DNA from 4 places in the Paenibacillus sp. OAE614 genome. Region 2 is predicted to be linked to each of the others. Evidence: predicted binding sites of a transcription regulator. Region 2 holds the regulator's gene; each other region holds the start of a gene.
What was found. The regulator LexA, encoded in region 2, represses DNA repair genes until DNA is damaged. The targets are predictions, from matches to a motif close to CGAACATATGTTCG.

Region 1: the regulator LexA is predicted to act here: its motif matches at 2,387-2,400, upstream of recA (recombinase RecA).
Region 3: the regulator LexA is predicted to act here: its motif matches at 2,257-2,270, upstream of ABIE48_RS06100 (YhjD family protein).
Region 4: the regulator LexA is predicted to act here: its motif matches at 2,294-2,307, upstream of ABIE48_RS09895 (YolD-like family protein).

The regions. Positions count from the first base shown of each region.
Region 1 is NZ_JBEPOD010000001.1:1,923,987-1,927,942, forward strand. It holds gene pgsA (CDP-diacylglycerol--glycerol-3-phosphate 3-phosphatidyltransferase) at 132-719, shown strand; gene ABIE48_RS09250 (competence/damage-inducible protein A) at 848-2,134, shown strand; gene recA (recombinase RecA) at 2,470-3,531, shown strand; gene ABIE48_RS09260 (regulatory protein RecX) at 3,691-3,956, shown strand, end outside.
Region 2 is NZ_JBEPOD010000001.1:4,094,229-4,098,184, forward strand. It holds gene ABIE48_RS18740 (DUF896 domain-containing protein) at 47-229, opposite strand; gene ABIE48_RS18745 (LysM peptidoglycan-binding domain-containing protein) at 331-711, opposite strand; gene lexA (transcriptional repressor LexA) at 951-1,577, shown strand; gene ABIE48_RS18755 (response regulator transcription factor) at 1,673-2,863, opposite strand; gene ABIE48_RS18760 (sensor histidine kinase) at 2,838-3,956, opposite strand, start outside.
Region 3 is NZ_JBEPOD010000001.1:1,211,685-1,215,640, forward strand. It holds gene ABIE48_RS06080 (DedA family protein) at 1-17, shown strand, start outside; gene ABIE48_RS06085 (xanthine phosphoribosyltransferase) at 109-681, shown strand; gene ABIE48_RS06090 (hypothetical protein) at 800-1,129, shown strand; gene ABIE48_RS06095 (hypothetical protein) at 1,503-1,718, shown strand; gene ABIE48_RS06100 (YhjD family protein) at 1,778-2,239, opposite strand; tRNA gene ABIE48_RS06105 (tRNA-Leu) at 2,442-2,526, shown strand; gene ABIE48_RS06110 (divergent polysaccharide deacetylase family protein) at 2,702-3,610, shown strand; gene ABIE48_RS06115 (N-acetylmuramoyl-L-alanine amidase) at 3,585-3,956, opposite strand, start outside.
Region 4 is NZ_JBEPOD010000001.1:2,055,807-2,059,762, reverse strand. It holds gene ABIE48_RS09910 (sensor histidine kinase) at 1-658, opposite strand, end outside; gene ABIE48_RS09905 (polysaccharide deacetylase family protein) at 831-1,568, shown strand; gene ABIE48_RS09900 (HD domain-containing protein) at 1,576-2,244, opposite strand; gene ABIE48_RS09895 (YolD-like family protein) at 2,352-2,612, shown strand; gene ABIE48_RS09890 (YfiT family bacillithiol transferase) at 2,735-3,262, shown strand; gene ABIE48_RS09885 (YhgE/Pip domain-containing protein) at 3,345-3,956, shown strand, end outside.

The DNA.
Region 1 (3,956 bases), 2.2 Mb from region 2:
AAGCTATGCCTGCTGCCCCCAAGTAGAGGATTCATACATAATGGATGGTCTGGGTGCATTATTATTCATTTTCGGCCTGCCGTGCATGTGAATGTCGTTTCTTAGTTTGATTTATCCGGGGAGGGTTTACAGTGAATCTGCCCAACCGTATTACCATTTCAAGAATCTGTTTGATTCCGGTCATGATGGTGTTTCTTCTGGTCGACTTCAAGTTCTATCCGGAACCGATTACCTGGAATTCATTCGAGCTGCCGTACAATCAGCTGATCGCTGTAATTATTTTTATTCTGGCAGCAAGCACAGACGGTATAGACGGTTATTTGGCGCGCAAAAACAACTTGGTTACAAATCTCGGAAAACTGCTGGACCCGCTGGCCGACAAGCTGCTTATTACGGCGGTGCTGGTTTCGCTTGTCGAAATGGGGAAATGCGACTCCTGGATCGCTGTGGTTATTATCAGCCGCGAATTTGCCGTTACCGGCCTGCGCCAGATTGCGCTGCTTGACGGGGCTGTCGTGGCGGCCAGCAAATGGGGCAAAGTGAAGACAGTCATTCAGATTATCGCCATCGTGGCGATTCTGATCAACAACTTCCCGTTCGAGATGATCGGCCTGCCGTTCGACGATATTGCCATCTGGGCAGCGGCTTTGATCACGATATACTCGGGGATCGATTATTTTGTCAAAAACAAAAAACTGCTTCAGCTTTCCAATGTGTAAGGCAATAGGGATATCCTATTGCTTTTTCTTTCCACCAAACGCTGTGGTACGGATAGGCTAAAAACGTGTAAAGTGTTCAATATAGGTATATCCATTCTACTTTACGATAACAGGGAGGCCAATCAAGGATGAAAGCAGAAATCATTGCAGTCGGTACGGAGCTGCTGCTTGGACAAATCGTGAATACCAACGCGCAGTACTTGTCGCAGGAGCTTGCGGCAATGGGAATAGACGTCTACTACCAGACGGTCGTCGGCGATAACGCCTCGCGGCTTCAGGGTGCCATTGAGCTTGCTTCGCAGCGCGCGGATATCCTGATCCTGACCGGAGGCATCGGCCCGACCCAGGACGACCTTACCAAGGATGCCCTGGCGGCGCATGTCGGCCGCTCCCTGCACATTGACCGGCTGGCGATGGATCAAATCGAAAGATTCTTCGCAGGGCGGGGGATCAACATGACGGAGAACAACCGCCGTCAGGCGCTCGTCATCGACGGCAGCACGCCGCTTCCGAATGAAACGGGATTGGCCGTCGGACTCGCGCTTGCCCAAGAGGATAACTTCTACATCGTTCTGCCTGGTCCTCCAAAAGAGATGAAGCCGATGTTCGACCAGCAGGCGAAGCCGTGGCTCCTTCAACACGCCCTGACCGACGAAATGCCGATTTACTCCAAAATGCTCAAGTTTGCCGGCATCGGCGAATCGCTGCTGGAGGATCGGCTTCTGGACCTGATCGACGGGCAGACCGATCCAACGATCGCTCCTTATGCGAAGGAGGGTGAAGTGACCGTACGCATCTCCACCAAAGCGCCTACAGAGCAGGAAGCCATGGAGAAACTGAATGCGATGCAGGGGCAAATTCAAAGCCGGCTCGCAGACCATATGTACGCCAGCATGGACGTGCCGATCGAACGGATCATCGTTGACATGATGGCGGACCGCGGGATTACGCTGAGCGCCGCTGAGAGCTGCACAGGAGGCATGCTGATGGAGAGCATCACGTCCATTCCGGGCAGCGCCACCATGTTCGTGGGAGGGATCGTCTGCTATTCCAACGAGATGAAGGAGAAGCTGCTGCATGTCCCGCATGCGCTGCTGGAGGGAGACGATGCACCGGGAGCAGTGAGCGCCGAAGTGGCAGAGGTGCTTGCCGAGAACGTCCGGATGATCACGGACAGCGACTTCGGCTTATCCGTCACGGGTGTAGCGGGTCCGGGGTATTCCGAACGCAAACCGGTCGGCCTCGTGTACGTCGGGATCGCCCAGCGCGGACAGAAGACCGAAGTGTTTGAGCTGAAGCTGAACGGCAACCGCGAAACGATCCGGGTCCGCTCGGTCAAAACGCTGCTGTACCGGTTGTGGCAAAGACTGGTATCTACCGATCCGGCCACCGGGGAGTCCAAGGATCAGGTTTGAAGTTGTGCAGCCGCCCGCCAGGCGGTATAATATAACCATACGGAAGAACCGTGCAAAAATAAGTTTGCCGCGGTTCTTTTTCTTATGGTTGGAGTAGGGGTGGAAGCCTGTTCCAGTTCGGACTCTTGCATCCGATCATCATAGAAGAACAAACGCCCACCGTGGTCCCCCATATTTTGCGGACTTTCCTTGCGGCGGTTGGTTTAAGGTACGGCGGCATGATGATGAGAGGAGAATGCCCGGCAAAAAAAACGAATGTATGTTCGAAAAAATGCTTGGCAAACGTTCCAAAACAAGGTATCATAATAGTATAAACGGTGAAGGATGTGAGTTTATTGTCAGATCGTCGTGCTGCGCTTGAAATGGCGCTTCGTCAAATAGAGAAACAATTCGGTAAAGGTTCGATCATGAAACTCGGTGAGTCGACACATATGCAGGTGGAAGTTGTTCCCAGCGGCTCCCTGGCTCTAGATATAGCACTTGGTATTGGCGGACTTCCAAGAGGCCGCGTTGTTGAAGTATATGGACCGGAATCTTCCGGTAAGACGACGGTGGCCCTCCATGCCATCGCTGAAGTACAGAAAGTCGGTGGACAAGCTGCTTTCATCGATGCGGAGCATGCGCTTGATCCGTCGTATGCCAACAAGCTTGGCGTCAACATTGACGAGCTGCTGCTGTCTCAACCGGACACCGGTGAGCAGGCGTTGGAAATTGCGGAAGCCCTCGTACGCAGCGGCGCCGTTGATATTATCGTCGTGGACTCGGTTGCCGCGCTCGTACCGAAAGCGGAAATCGAAGGTGAAATGGGTGATTCCCACGTAGGTCTGCAGGCTCGTCTGATGTCCCAGGCACTGCGTAAGCTGTCCGGTGCGATTGCGAAGTCGAAGACGATTGCGATCTTTATCAACCAGCTTCGTGAGAAAGTCGGCGTCATGTTCGGTAACCCGGAGACGACCCCCGGTGGCCGTGCGCTGAAGTTCTATTCTTCCGTTCGTCTGGATGTACGCCGTATTGAGAGCATCAAGATGGGCAATGATGTAGTGGGTAACCGGACGCGGATCAAGGTCGTCAAGAACAAGGTGGCTCCTCCGTTCAAGCAGGCGGAGATCGACATCATGTACGGCGAAGGCATTTCCAAGGAAGGCAGTATTATCGATATCGGTACGGAATTGGATATCGTCAATAAGAGCGGTGCCTGGTACTCCTATGAAGGCGAGCGCCTAGGTCAGGGCCGCGAGAATGCGAAGCAGTTCCTGAAAGAAAATCAGCCTATTTCGGAAGCGATCGAGAACAAGATCCGTGAGGCAAGCAATTTGACGACGACGGTGAGCGCGCCGACCGCAGAGGAAGCGGCGGCCGAGGAACGCGAAGAGCAGGAATTGTTAGAGCTGGAATAGGGTTATCGTTTGAAATCGTATTCTGTGAATGAATTGAGACTATAATGAGGACGCTCGGTGATAACCTGTCACTGGGCGTCTTTTCTCATATAGAGAGTACGTTAAGAATGCGGTTCAGTTATACGACTTACATTGAACACGTGATGGGGTGTGAGAGAGATGCGAAAAGGAAATAGCCATGAACATCAGGAAGGGCGAGGGATTCATGGAGAGCAGGGAATCCATGAAGAACAGGGAATTCATGAAGGACTGGCCGGGTTCCCGGACAATGAGACCCTTTGGATCACGGAGGTAGAGCGTCTGGCCAAGTCGAGAGGGCGCTATTTGATATCGTTCGGACCCTACACCCTGTCCGTCCACGAAGACGTCCTCGTGAAGTACCGGATGGTCAAGGGGAACGCTTTTACGAAGCAGGAGCTGGAGGA
Region 2 (3,956 bases):
GTCAGTCTATACCATGATCGAATGTATGAGTCTAATCCAGCTGGTGTTATTTCTTCTCTTCATCCACCCATTCAATCGAGTCCAGCTGCTGTCTGAAATTTCTGCGGACATTCTGAAGGTATCTCTCACGAAGCTTGGCCCGTTCTTCGATCTCCTCTTCGGTTAAACCGGATTCCTTTTGCTTGCGCGCAAGCTCATTAATTCTCTCTACAACGCTATCGATATCCATACAATTACTCCTCCAATATTCAAGTCATACCTAACTTTGCCATGATAAAAAGAGCTTGTCAAGGTTCACACCTTTCCAAGCTCTTGATCATTTATCTTCTATTAATATTGTGGGAGTGCCAATACTTCTCCGGCTTGAATTTCGCTGCTGGTTAAATCGTTATACTTCTTCACCGCCATAATATATGCGCGGATATCCATGTCTTCCGGCTTATGGGCAGAAGCGATTCCCCACAGCGTATCGCCTTGCTGAACGATGACATTTTTCTCTAACCGAACATCATCCGAGGTTCCTGCGAATACGCGAACGACACCTGTGCATCCCACCAAAATAATCAGGGCCGCTAGGATCAGTTTGATCAAGGCAGGGCCTGGCGCGAAGGACTGGACTTTCTTCAACCAAGGAGTTGCTATAGCTTCATTGATGGATGGGTTAACGGATGGGTTATTATAAATACTTTGGTATGTAGTGTGTTTCAGCATAAATATTACGCCTCCAAACGTTTGTTCTTGTTTTATGAGAACAATATAACACGAACATTTGTTTTGTTCAACACTTTTTTCGAACAATTGTTCCTATGTTTTTAGAGACAGGTTTCCTTCATTCAGAAGCCGCAAAAATCCCGCTCCATCAAAGCAAAATCATTTAGAACTTATGTTTGTACGAACGGCAGTTCTATGTTATAATTTTACCAAACGTTACTAAATGGGGTTGATGGGGAATGTCAAAGATATCTAGCCGGCAGCAAGCGATATTGGAATTTATCAGAAATGAAGTCCGCGCCAAGGGTTATCCTCCGTCCGTCCGAGAGATCGGTGAGGCGGTAGGGTTGGCTTCCAGCTCGACTGTACACGGCCATTTGGACCGACTGGAGAAGAAAGGCTTGATCCGCAGAGACCCTACGAAGCCGCGTGCCATTGAACTGTTGGGACAAGAAGAATCCGAGAGCAGCAATCTGTTCACGCATACGATCGCCAGAGTTCCCGTAGTAGGCAAGGTCACAGCGGGAGTGCCGATCACGGCAACGGAGAACATTGAAGATTACTTCCCTCTGCCGCAGCACTATGTCGGAGATGAGAAAGTGTTTATGCTTTCCGTCGTTGGGGACAGTATGATCGAGGCGGGCATTCATAACGGTGACTACGTCATCGTGAGACAGCAGCAGACAGCTGATAACGGGGACATCGTCGTTGCCATGACGGATGAGGATGAAGCAACCGTGAAGACGTTTTACAAGGAGAAAGACCATATCCGGCTTCAACCGGAGAACCCGGCTTACGAACCTTTGCGTCTGAACCATGTCACCATTCTGGGCAAAGTCGTCGGGCTGTTCCGCGATATTCACTAGCAGATGATGCTGGACAAGCAGCAATAGAGCCCTTGCTCTTCCTTACTCAGGAAGGTCAAGGGCTCTTTTCGGCGTTGGGATCAAGGCAGGATGATTCAGGTGGGACACGCCTCACGGGAATCCGCCGTTTGCTCCAGACGGTACTCCGTCGGGGTTTTTCCCGTCTTTTTGCGGAACACCTGGGTAAAATGCTTGACGTCCACATATCCGACTTTGTCCGAAATATCGGCCAGCTTCAAATGCGTTTGCAGCAGCAGCTTGCAGGCTTGTTCGATCCGCAGATTGGTGACGTATTCCTTGAAGCCGCTTCCTGTCTTCTGCTTAAACAGCTGGCTGAAGTAGACCGGATTCAGGAACACGACCGAAGCTACCTTTTCCAGGGACAGATCCGTATGATAGTGCGCTTTGATGTACTGCACCGCAACCTCGATCGCTCGGTTACCGCCCGGGTTGTTGTATTCGTAGTCCAGCGATGCCGATTCCTGGCGCATCCGCCGCACTTCCTCCGGCACCCGGTGAATGTCTGTGATGAGTCCCGTCGACTGAATCTGGAAAGGCACCTTGACGCATCGTTTCAAGTTAGCGCGCAGCTCATCCGTCAGACGTTTCATGCCGCCCTCTTCCCCCAGCGAGACGAGGCCGATCAGGCTCGTTTCGTCCATGCTTGTCACAAATCCGCAGCCGTGCGCTTCAATCAGCTCACCAAGCACATTTTCAATAATAAAATGCTCCAGATGCACCGGCGCCTCGCTCTCCATCTTAACCATCACCAGTTGGAATGCGGGGTAGCTCTCAATTATTGAGGCGACGTCAAGGCGCCCGGTATCGAGTCCGCTCGCCCAGCGCTGAAATACCGCCTCGCGCAAATACTTCAGGTTAGACTTCAGCAGCTCCGCCTCGCGAACGATTTCATTCTCCCGATCCATCTCCTGAGCAAGTCCGGATATCATGGAGAGCAGCAGCTCTTTCCCGATCGGCTTGAGCATATAGTCCTTAGCCCCAAGCTTGACGGCTTCCTGGGCGTAGGAAAACTCGGAATAAGCCGAAATAATGACCCATTTGATATGCGGATAACTGCCTTGGCACAGCTGCATCAATTCAAGGCCCGTCATTCCCGGCATGAGGATATCGGTCAGCACCAGGTCAATCCGGTGTCTGCGCAGCTGCTGAACCGCTTCCTCCGGATTCGCTGCCAGGTGAACATAATGCTGCGGATAGGCCCGGTGGATGGTGCGCTTAATTCCGTCACGGATCACATGCTCATCGTCCACGACTAAAATGTTCATCTTCCATTCCTCCTTGGTGCCGGATTGGTAAACGGATGGTTACCGTCGTTCCTTCCCCTTCTTGACTGTCCAAGTATAAACCGTACGGACTGCCGAACATCATTCGGATCCGCTCATGCACATTGCTCAAACCGATGCCACGGCGAAGCACAGGGCCGTCTCTGTCCTCCGCTATGGGCGACGTGCGGTTCCCGCCCTCCAGCAAGCTTCTGACCCGCATCAGCGTGTCTTCGTCCATTCCCTTCCCGTTATCCCGAACGACGACATGCAGATCGTCCATGACCTGCTCCGCCGTAACGAGCAGCATACCCTGCCGATCCAGCGGCTCCAGTCCGTATTTTACAGCGTTTTCAATAATCGGCTGAATCGTCATTTTCGGCAGCGTGACGTCCATCCACTGCGGATCCACATCGATCTTCGGTACGAGCCTGTCCTCAAGACGGTTCTCGATAATCGTCAAATAATGCCGGATCTGCTCCAATTCCTGACGCAGCGTCGTCCGGGAGGCCTCCTCCCAGTTGCTGCTGTAACGGAACATTTGCGACAGCGACAGAATGACCCTGCTGAGGCGTTCATTCCCTTTTTCATCCAGCATCCAGTAGATCATGTCCAGCGTGTTGTACAAAAAATGCGGATTCACCTGGGACTGCAGCGCCTGCAGCTGCGCGTTCTTCTCGCTGACGGTCGTGACCTTGATCGTCTCAATCAGCTCATCCATCCGGTGCACCATCCGGTTGAAGGAAGACACCAGGCTGTTGATTTCGTCAAACGAATCGACATTAACCGAACCGCTGAAATTGCCCATCTCCACCTTTTTCATTTCCCGGATCAGCAGCTTCAGCGGAGAAGCTATGTTGCGCGATACCAGCGTGGCCAGAACCGTCGAGACGATAATCAGCACGATCAGGACGACAACGAGGTATTGGGTCGTCTGGTTCACTTCCGCCTGAATGTCGTGCTTCGGGGTAAAACCGTAGATTGTCCAGCCCGCCATGGGCGTATTGGCAGCGACCACCAGCTGGCTTGAGCTGTCGTCCACCAGAATACCGTCTTCGGCACCCGGCTTCGGAATGCTGGCAAAGTCCGGCGCCTC
Region 3 (3,956 bases), 2.9 Mb from region 2:
GGTGGAAGAAACGCTGACATTTGAAGTTATGTATGGAGTTTCCCCTTGAAGTGGGAGCCCAAGATATGTTACTTTTACGTCAAAGGAACGGCGTGGGGGGCTATTGAAATGGATAAGTTAAAAGAACGAATTTTACAAGAAGGCGTCATCGTTTCGGATCAGGTGCTGAACTTGGACGGTCTGCTTAATCACCAGGTGGATCCGCAGTTGACGATGGAGATGGGGAAAGAGTTTGCATCCCGGTTTGCCGAAGCCGGTGTGACCCGGGTCGTTACCGTGGAATCGTCCGGGATTGCGGTGGCCTTTGCGACGGCTTACGAGCTTGGCGTGCCGCTGGTGTTCGCCCGCCGCAAGAAGACGCTGCTGGCCGATCCGGACGCTCTTTGCGAACGGGTTCCTTCGTTTACCAAAGGGATCGTGACGGATATTATGCTGTCGCGTCATTATATCAGCGAACAGGATAAAGTGCTCTTTATCGATGACATCATTGCAAACGGAGATGCTGCGCGGGGGCTTATCAAAATTATCGAACGCTCCGGCGCGGAATTGGTTGGCCTTGGTGTCGTCATAGAGAAGTGCTTTCAGGCAGGGGCCCGGACCATCCGGGAGCAGGGCATAAGTATTGAACCGCTCGTCCGTATCCAGTCGCTCGAAGGCGGCGTCATCACTTTTGCCGATTAAGCCCGGGATGAAAGCCCGTTTCGCCGCATTTTCCGCGGATAAATCGAAACAATTTCTTTCAACCGGCCGTCTTTTGGCTTATAATATGTATTAGATGATCATGAGGGGAGGCAGCACAATGGGGAAAGAACCGGTAACCGAACAGTATTTCATTGATAAATTGGCCAAAGCAAAGGATCACTTTGAAAGAGCGCTTGATTGCAAGCATACCGAATTCGATGACCTCTATCCCTATATTATAGAGCATCCTCAGTTTTTTTGGTATAAACGCTACGTGGCCTGGTCAGAACTGCTGACCATCGTGGGCATGTGTGATGAGCTAGACTTCTCCTGGAAGGAATTGTTTACCCCTCATCAAGTTGAATATCTGGAAAAACGGGTGATGTCGTCGACGGTGCTCGATTATTGGTACGAGAAGAACGACAGTAAAGAACACGCACAACGTTAATGGCTGAGCGTCACCGAGAGACTCAGTTGATTAATATACACACCTTTATACCAACACATTCAGGATCAGCGGCCTATAGGCTGCTGGTCCTTTCTTATAATATCAGAAAAGTATAAACGCCAGAGCATTGCTTCCTGATATTGCAAGAAAAATTACCTTTAAACGCGGTCTGTCTTCTTTGAAGGTACGTCGATAGACGTTTTTCTTAATAATGCCGGATGACTTTAACGAAAAATGCCATGGAACCCGCTCAGTCTTGTGTATAATAAAGGTCGGTACACACCGATTTCATTGTAAGATATGCGGGAAAAGCATATACTTATCCATGTTCATTACATGAAGAGATTGCTTCAAAAGCAAAGGAGGATTGGAGATGATCAGCGATGAGGAATTGGATGCGTACCGCCAATCCGGAGAGCAGGTTCGGGTGGTTCGCGACGGCATCGAAAGCAATGATGTAACCGGAATTGTTGTGGCTTGGGACGGCAGCCAGGTGCTGATCCGCCGCCGCAACCGCAAAGTGGTCAAGCTGGACCGGAACTACTTCTTCCAGCCTGCGAGCGCTCCGCGTCAAAGCCCTCTGGAATAATAGCAGAGCCGTCTGGTTCGGTTCCCCTTGGTTCATATCGGGGGGACTCCAGGCGGCTCTTATGGTTTGGAGCCCTCCTGAAAATAGGGAGCAGCGGGGTGGTCCATATGGTGAGTAAAAGAAGAGACGGGTAGGAGAGAACGGTCTTCGGGAGAGAAAGGATCCAGCCCGAGATAAACTCTCATCCGAACGAGCATCTCGTTACGAAAAGCCGGCCAAAGAATATTCATTTCGTCGGTATAGCCTCTGCAGGAATATTCCGCCCTGACCCCGGTATCATCTTGTAAGATTCGAAGGATCCGGATCTTGCGTCTTCTCATTTCCCGCTTGACTTCAGCGAGCAGCGTGCCGGCCTGCCGGTCGCCGTTCACAATCAGTTCCGAATACAACTGGGGTGTCTTGAATACGCCGCTCTCCTCCATAATCCGAATGTCCCGTTCGAAAACTTTATGAATAAAAATCAGGAGCAGATAACTCTTAATCAGCGATGCCTCTTCCGACGTCATGCCGGGTGCTGCCATACATATCACCACCTGTACGAACTTATGTTCTTATTTTACCCGCAAATGCTTGGATTATTCAATAGATAGGAACTGGAAATTGTTTAGAATGAAGAGGAGATTAAACTTTTTTGAAAAAGTGTTGACTATACCTGTCCAGCATGGTATGATCTATCTTGTCGCCGCGAAAGATTGATTCTTTCAAAGAGTGACCGACCGATTTGCGGTCGTGGCGGAATTGGCAGACGCGCACGGTTCAGGTCCGTGTGGGCTAACCCCCCGTGGAGGTTCGAGTCCTCTCGACCGCATACATACATAAGGCGTTCCCGTTTTGAACAGCGGGGACGCCTTTTTGTGTTATTTGTTATTTCTCGTAACTTTCCTGAGAGGGGAGTAGCGGGGATTTTTGCTATACATAATTCCTCCAACTTCCTCAAACAATGAAACCACATCGTGGAGATACCGAGTAAAGGAGGAAGTTGCTTGAGTACATCATCTTTCAATAAGCTGCATCACGGCTGTCGGAATATTGCGGCAGCGGGACTGGCGCTTACGGTTGCGCTTTCTGGTCAAACCGCCCTCGCGGATGGGGAACGATCACTGGCGGCGGAGCGGGTCTTCAACGAGCAAGCGGAGCAGCCCGCGGCAGACAAGCGGCAAAGTGACATGAAGCCGGATAAAAAGGTTGCGATCATCATCGACGACTTCGGGAACGGGCAAGGGGGAACCGAAGAAATGCTGTCCCTGCCGATTAAATTGACCGTGGCCATCATGCCGTTTCTTCCTACCAGTAAAACCGACGCGGAGCTGGCTCATAAACAGGGGCATGACGTCATTGTCCATATGCCGATGGAGCCCAAGCAGGGCAATCCCAAGTGGCTAGGTCCCGGCGCCATTACCTCCAATATGAGCAATGAGGAGATTCGCAAACGGGTGGAGGAGGCCATCGACAACGTGCCGTATGCGGTCGGCATGAACAATCATATGGGATCGAAGATTACCGGAGACGAACGGATCATGTCCATCGTGCTGGAGGTCTGCCGCGAACGCGGGTTGTTCTTCGTGGACAGCAAGACCAACTACCATTCCGTTGTCGGCAAGCTGGCCGTTCAGATGGGAATGCCTCCGGTGGCCAATAACATATTTCTGGACGACCGGCACACCGTCAGTCATGTCAGCAAACAAATGAAAGCCGTTGAAACCTGGGCGAGCGAACATCAGAACTGTGTAACGATCGGGCATGTCGGCGTGCAGGGGAAAAAGACGGCTGAGGCCATTCGCCAAAGCATCACCGGTATGCAGAATTCCGTATCTTTTGTAGGAATCAGCGATCTTGTCAGGGATATCTGGGATTGGAAGCCGGCGCCTATATTGCCGTCAAATAATAGTTGATTCCGTTCGCGATGGCCTGCGCGATCTTGAGCTGCCCGCGCCGATTGCACAGCATCGCCCGGTCTGCGGCATTGCTGAGAAATCCGGTCTCTACGATAACCGCAGGATCTTTGACCTGGTTCAGCAGGTAAAACGGGCTTCCCAGCCGGATGCTTCCCTTCGTCTGGTACAGCGGGTTAAGCTGCTGCTGAATGCTGTCCGCAAGCAGGACGCTGCGCCCTTCGTTCTGGTGAAGCACAAGCGCCCCGTTCTTTGAAGGATTGCGGCCCCAATTGACGTGAAGACTCACGACGATCAGGGTCGGCAGCTGATGGCTTAGCTCCTTGCGCTGCGCGAGATCGCGTTT
Region 4 (3,956 bases), 2.0 Mb from region 2:
AGCCCCGGCCGTCCAGCGTGCCTTTGATCGTCACCTTGGTGGCATGGGCATGCTTGTGAATGTTCAGCAGCGCTTCCCGGATGCAGGCCAGAAGCTCCACTTTTTCCTTGGCGCTCAAGGCCGCATCCGGAATGGACCATTCGATCCAGGGCTGGATCAGCGTTTCCTTGGCTGTATGTTCGATCCTTGAACGCATCGAAGCCTGATATTCCCGCTCCTCCGGCGATTCCGGATAGCGAAGATTGGCGATCGCCTGCCGCACGTACCGGTTCACCTCATGAACCGATTTGCGCAGCTCCTGGAAGTCCGCCGATTCCCGGGCTCCCCGGCCGCGCGACTCCGCCCGGTCCATCTTGACCGACAGCAGAAACAGGGACTGCGCGATGCCGTCGTGCAGTTCCCTGGCAAGCAGATCCCGTTCTTCCAGGGCTGCTTTTTCCGCCCGCTCCCGGTTCAGCTCCTCCTGCACCTGTTCCAGCCTCCGGAACAGCATGCTGAGCAGGGTCATGCTGATAAAGAACAGAAACACCGGCGTAAGAAAATTACCCACCTTCATCGATATATAAGGCATCAGAAACGCATGCCTCGCATATTCCCATATCCCTACGGCCAGTGTAGGAATAATCAATATCATCCATTTGATTTGTTTATAGGACATGCCTTGATCCGCACCTTCCCCGGGCACTCCCGGCATATTCAGACTTGTCTCTATTGTATCACGGCCCGCCCGGCGTATGTTAGAACGGTTCGTGTCACATACTACGAAGCGAACTTGTCTTTGTTTGGACGTTTGGATGGAAGCATCGACAACGAACAACCGGGAGGACCTTATGCGCACAAGGCTTTATGCAACGCTATCCATGCTGCTTTTGACGATTTCGGTGACGGCTGCTCCGGCGGCGGGGGCTTCTCCCGTAAACCAAGGCAGAGAGTACTATGAACAAAGGGGAGACGTCATCTGGGAGATTCCGAACCGGGAAAAGATTATAGCACTGACCTTTGATGACGGGCCGGATCCTGAGGATACGCCGCAGATTCTCGACCTGCTGAAGCAGTATCACGCAAAGGCAACGTTTTTTGTCGTCGGCAAACAGGTTCAGGAGCACCCGGAGCTGGCCAAGCGGCAGGTGGCCGAAGGCCATGAGCTTGCCAACCACACCTTCGACCATATGTATTTTAACCGCCGGAGCTCACCGGAGGTCATCGTGCGGGAGCTGCGGGAAACCCAGGAAGCCATATACCAGGTTACCGGTAAAAAAACCTACCTGTTTCGCCCACCCGGAGGATATTATAACGACCGTATGATCCAAATTTGCAAGAAGGAGGGTTATCTCGTCGTCATGTGGTCCTGGCATCAGGACACCTGGGACTGGAACCGGCCGGGCGTCGCCAAGATCGTGAACAAGGTGCTGAACAACGCGCGCAACGGCGACATCGTCTTGATGCACGACCACGTGGAGGGCAAGTCCCAAACGGTCGACGCGTTAAAACAAATCCTGCCTGAACTGCAGAAGCGCGGATATCGCTTCGTTACCGTATCGGAGCTGGTAGAGTACAACATTCCTTGAGGGGCGTTTAATCGCGCCCCTTTTTTGGCGCTTCCTCCCCGTGCCATTCACGTTGGAATTGCGCAAGAAACTGCTCCATAAATGCGTGTCGGGCAGCAGCCTCCCGCTGGGCCGCCGGCGTATTCATCAGATCTTTCAGTTTCAGCAGCTTCTCGTAAAAATGGTTCACCGTCGTCCCCTGCCGGCTGCGGTACTCCTCCTGGGTCATATTGTTCCGCGGCGGCTCGGCGGGGTCATACATGAGTCTTCCCCGTGACCCGCCAAAGGCAAACGTGCGGGCAATACCGATCGCTCCGATGGCGTCCAGACGGTCTGCGTCCTGCACGACCCGCCCCTCCAAAGTCGTCATGGGCCTGCCGCCTCCGCCGCCATAAGACATTGTCCCGATGATCTCCAGCACATGATCCACGAGCGCAGCATCCGTCCCATGTTCCGTGAGCCAATAGGAAATAGCTGCCATGCCCTCCTCTTTCGAAGCTACGATTTTCTCGTCGGCCAGGTCATGAAAAAGGGCAGCCAGCTCGCAGACGACCGGGTCGGCCCCTTCCTGCTCCGCCAGCCTCTTCGCCCACTCCGCCACCCGGTAAATATGCCACCAGTCGTGGCCGGACGGCTCAGACTTTAAACGATCCTTCACGTATTCCCTTGCTTCCATAATCATTCGGTCGGTCTCCATATGCTTTCCTCCAAACAGCTTTATTTTTCTGAACAATCGCGGTTGAATCCGAACATATATTCGCCTATAATACAATGCATAGCTCTTTTAATAAATGAGGTGAAATGATGATCAACCGAACCTGTGAACCGTCGGCGAGTTTCAATTCTACCATGAAAGAGGCTGCTTGGACACAGACCAGCCACTTGCTGGAGGAATCCCTCCGCCGTCACCTGAAAGTAACCCTGCACCTTGCCGGTGCCGGACCTGAACAAGAAATCCGGGGCTTCGTCACCGTGATTAACACCTATCTGGAAGAGATCAAGTTTAGAGCTGAAGACGAATGGCTGTGGATCAAATTCAGCGAGATCATTTCCGCGCATACATAAAGCCGGCTTGGAGGAAGACAAGGAACCCTTAACGAAAATGTTACAAGGGAAACCGGCTTATATCATATTGGAATGCAACGGTTTCCCGTACACATATTACTGAGCAAACGGAGGAGTTAGCTATGACCGATGATTTGAAATATCCTATCGGACTTTGCGTAACGAAAAAAGAACTGAGCGGAGATGAGCGGACAGCATTGATCGGCGAAATCCGCAGCCTGCCTTCGAAGCTGCGGCAAGCCGTCAGCGGATTGTCCAAAGAGCAGCTGGACACGCCTTATCGGCCGGGCGGCTGGACCGTCCGCCAAGTCGTGCACCATGTCGGAGACAGCCACATGAACAGCCTGATTCGGCTTAAACTTGCTTTAACCGAGGATAATCCGGTGATAAAACCTTATGAGGAGCAATTATGGGCTGAACTTGCGGATTCCACGCTGCCTGTTCCGGAGCTTTCCCTGGACCTGCTGGAGGCGCTGCATGTACGGTTTGTGCTTGTTCTGGAAAGCTTGAACAGCGACCAGTGGCTCAGAACATACATCCATCCGGCGAACGGAGAAACCAATTTGAACGAGCATCTATGCACTTATGCTTGGCATGGCAACCACCATCTTGCGCACATCACGACCCTCAAAGAACGAATGGGCTGGTAAGGCGGGATTCAGGTTCTTCGGTATGACGCCCTTCCTCAAATGAAATACTAACCAAAATGGTATGATTGAGGCAGGTGTTCTCATGAGTAAAATCTTGTCCATCTACGGCAGAGATGTGAAAAACATTGTCACGAACTGGGCCGCGCTCGTCATCATCGCCGGTCTTGTTATGCTTCCTTCCCTGTACGCCTGGTTCAACATCAAGGCATCCTGGGATCCCTACGGAAATACCGGTGATATTGCGATTGCCGTCGCGAACAACGACAAAGGGACGACGATGAAGGGACAGTCGCTGAATCTCGGCAAGGAGGTCGTCGCCTCGCTGAAGGACAATCATAAGCTGGGCTGGAGGTTCGTCTCCGAGGCGGACGCCATGAGAGGCGTCCGGCACGGGGATTACTATGCGAGCATCATCATCCCGGACAATTTTTCGGCCTCGATTGCCACGGTGCTGTCGGACAACCCGACCCACGCCGAAATTTTGTATTATGTGAACGAAAAGATCAATGCGGTATCCCCGAAGATTACGTCTTCCGGAGCCAGCGGCATCATCCAGGAAGTCAGCAAAAATTTCGTCAAAACCGCCAACGGTACGATTTTTAAAATTTTCAACGAGCTTGGTATCGAGCTGCAAAATCAGCTGCCGACCATTGAGAAGGTCCGCTCGCTGGTGTTTGAGCTGGAGAAAAATTTC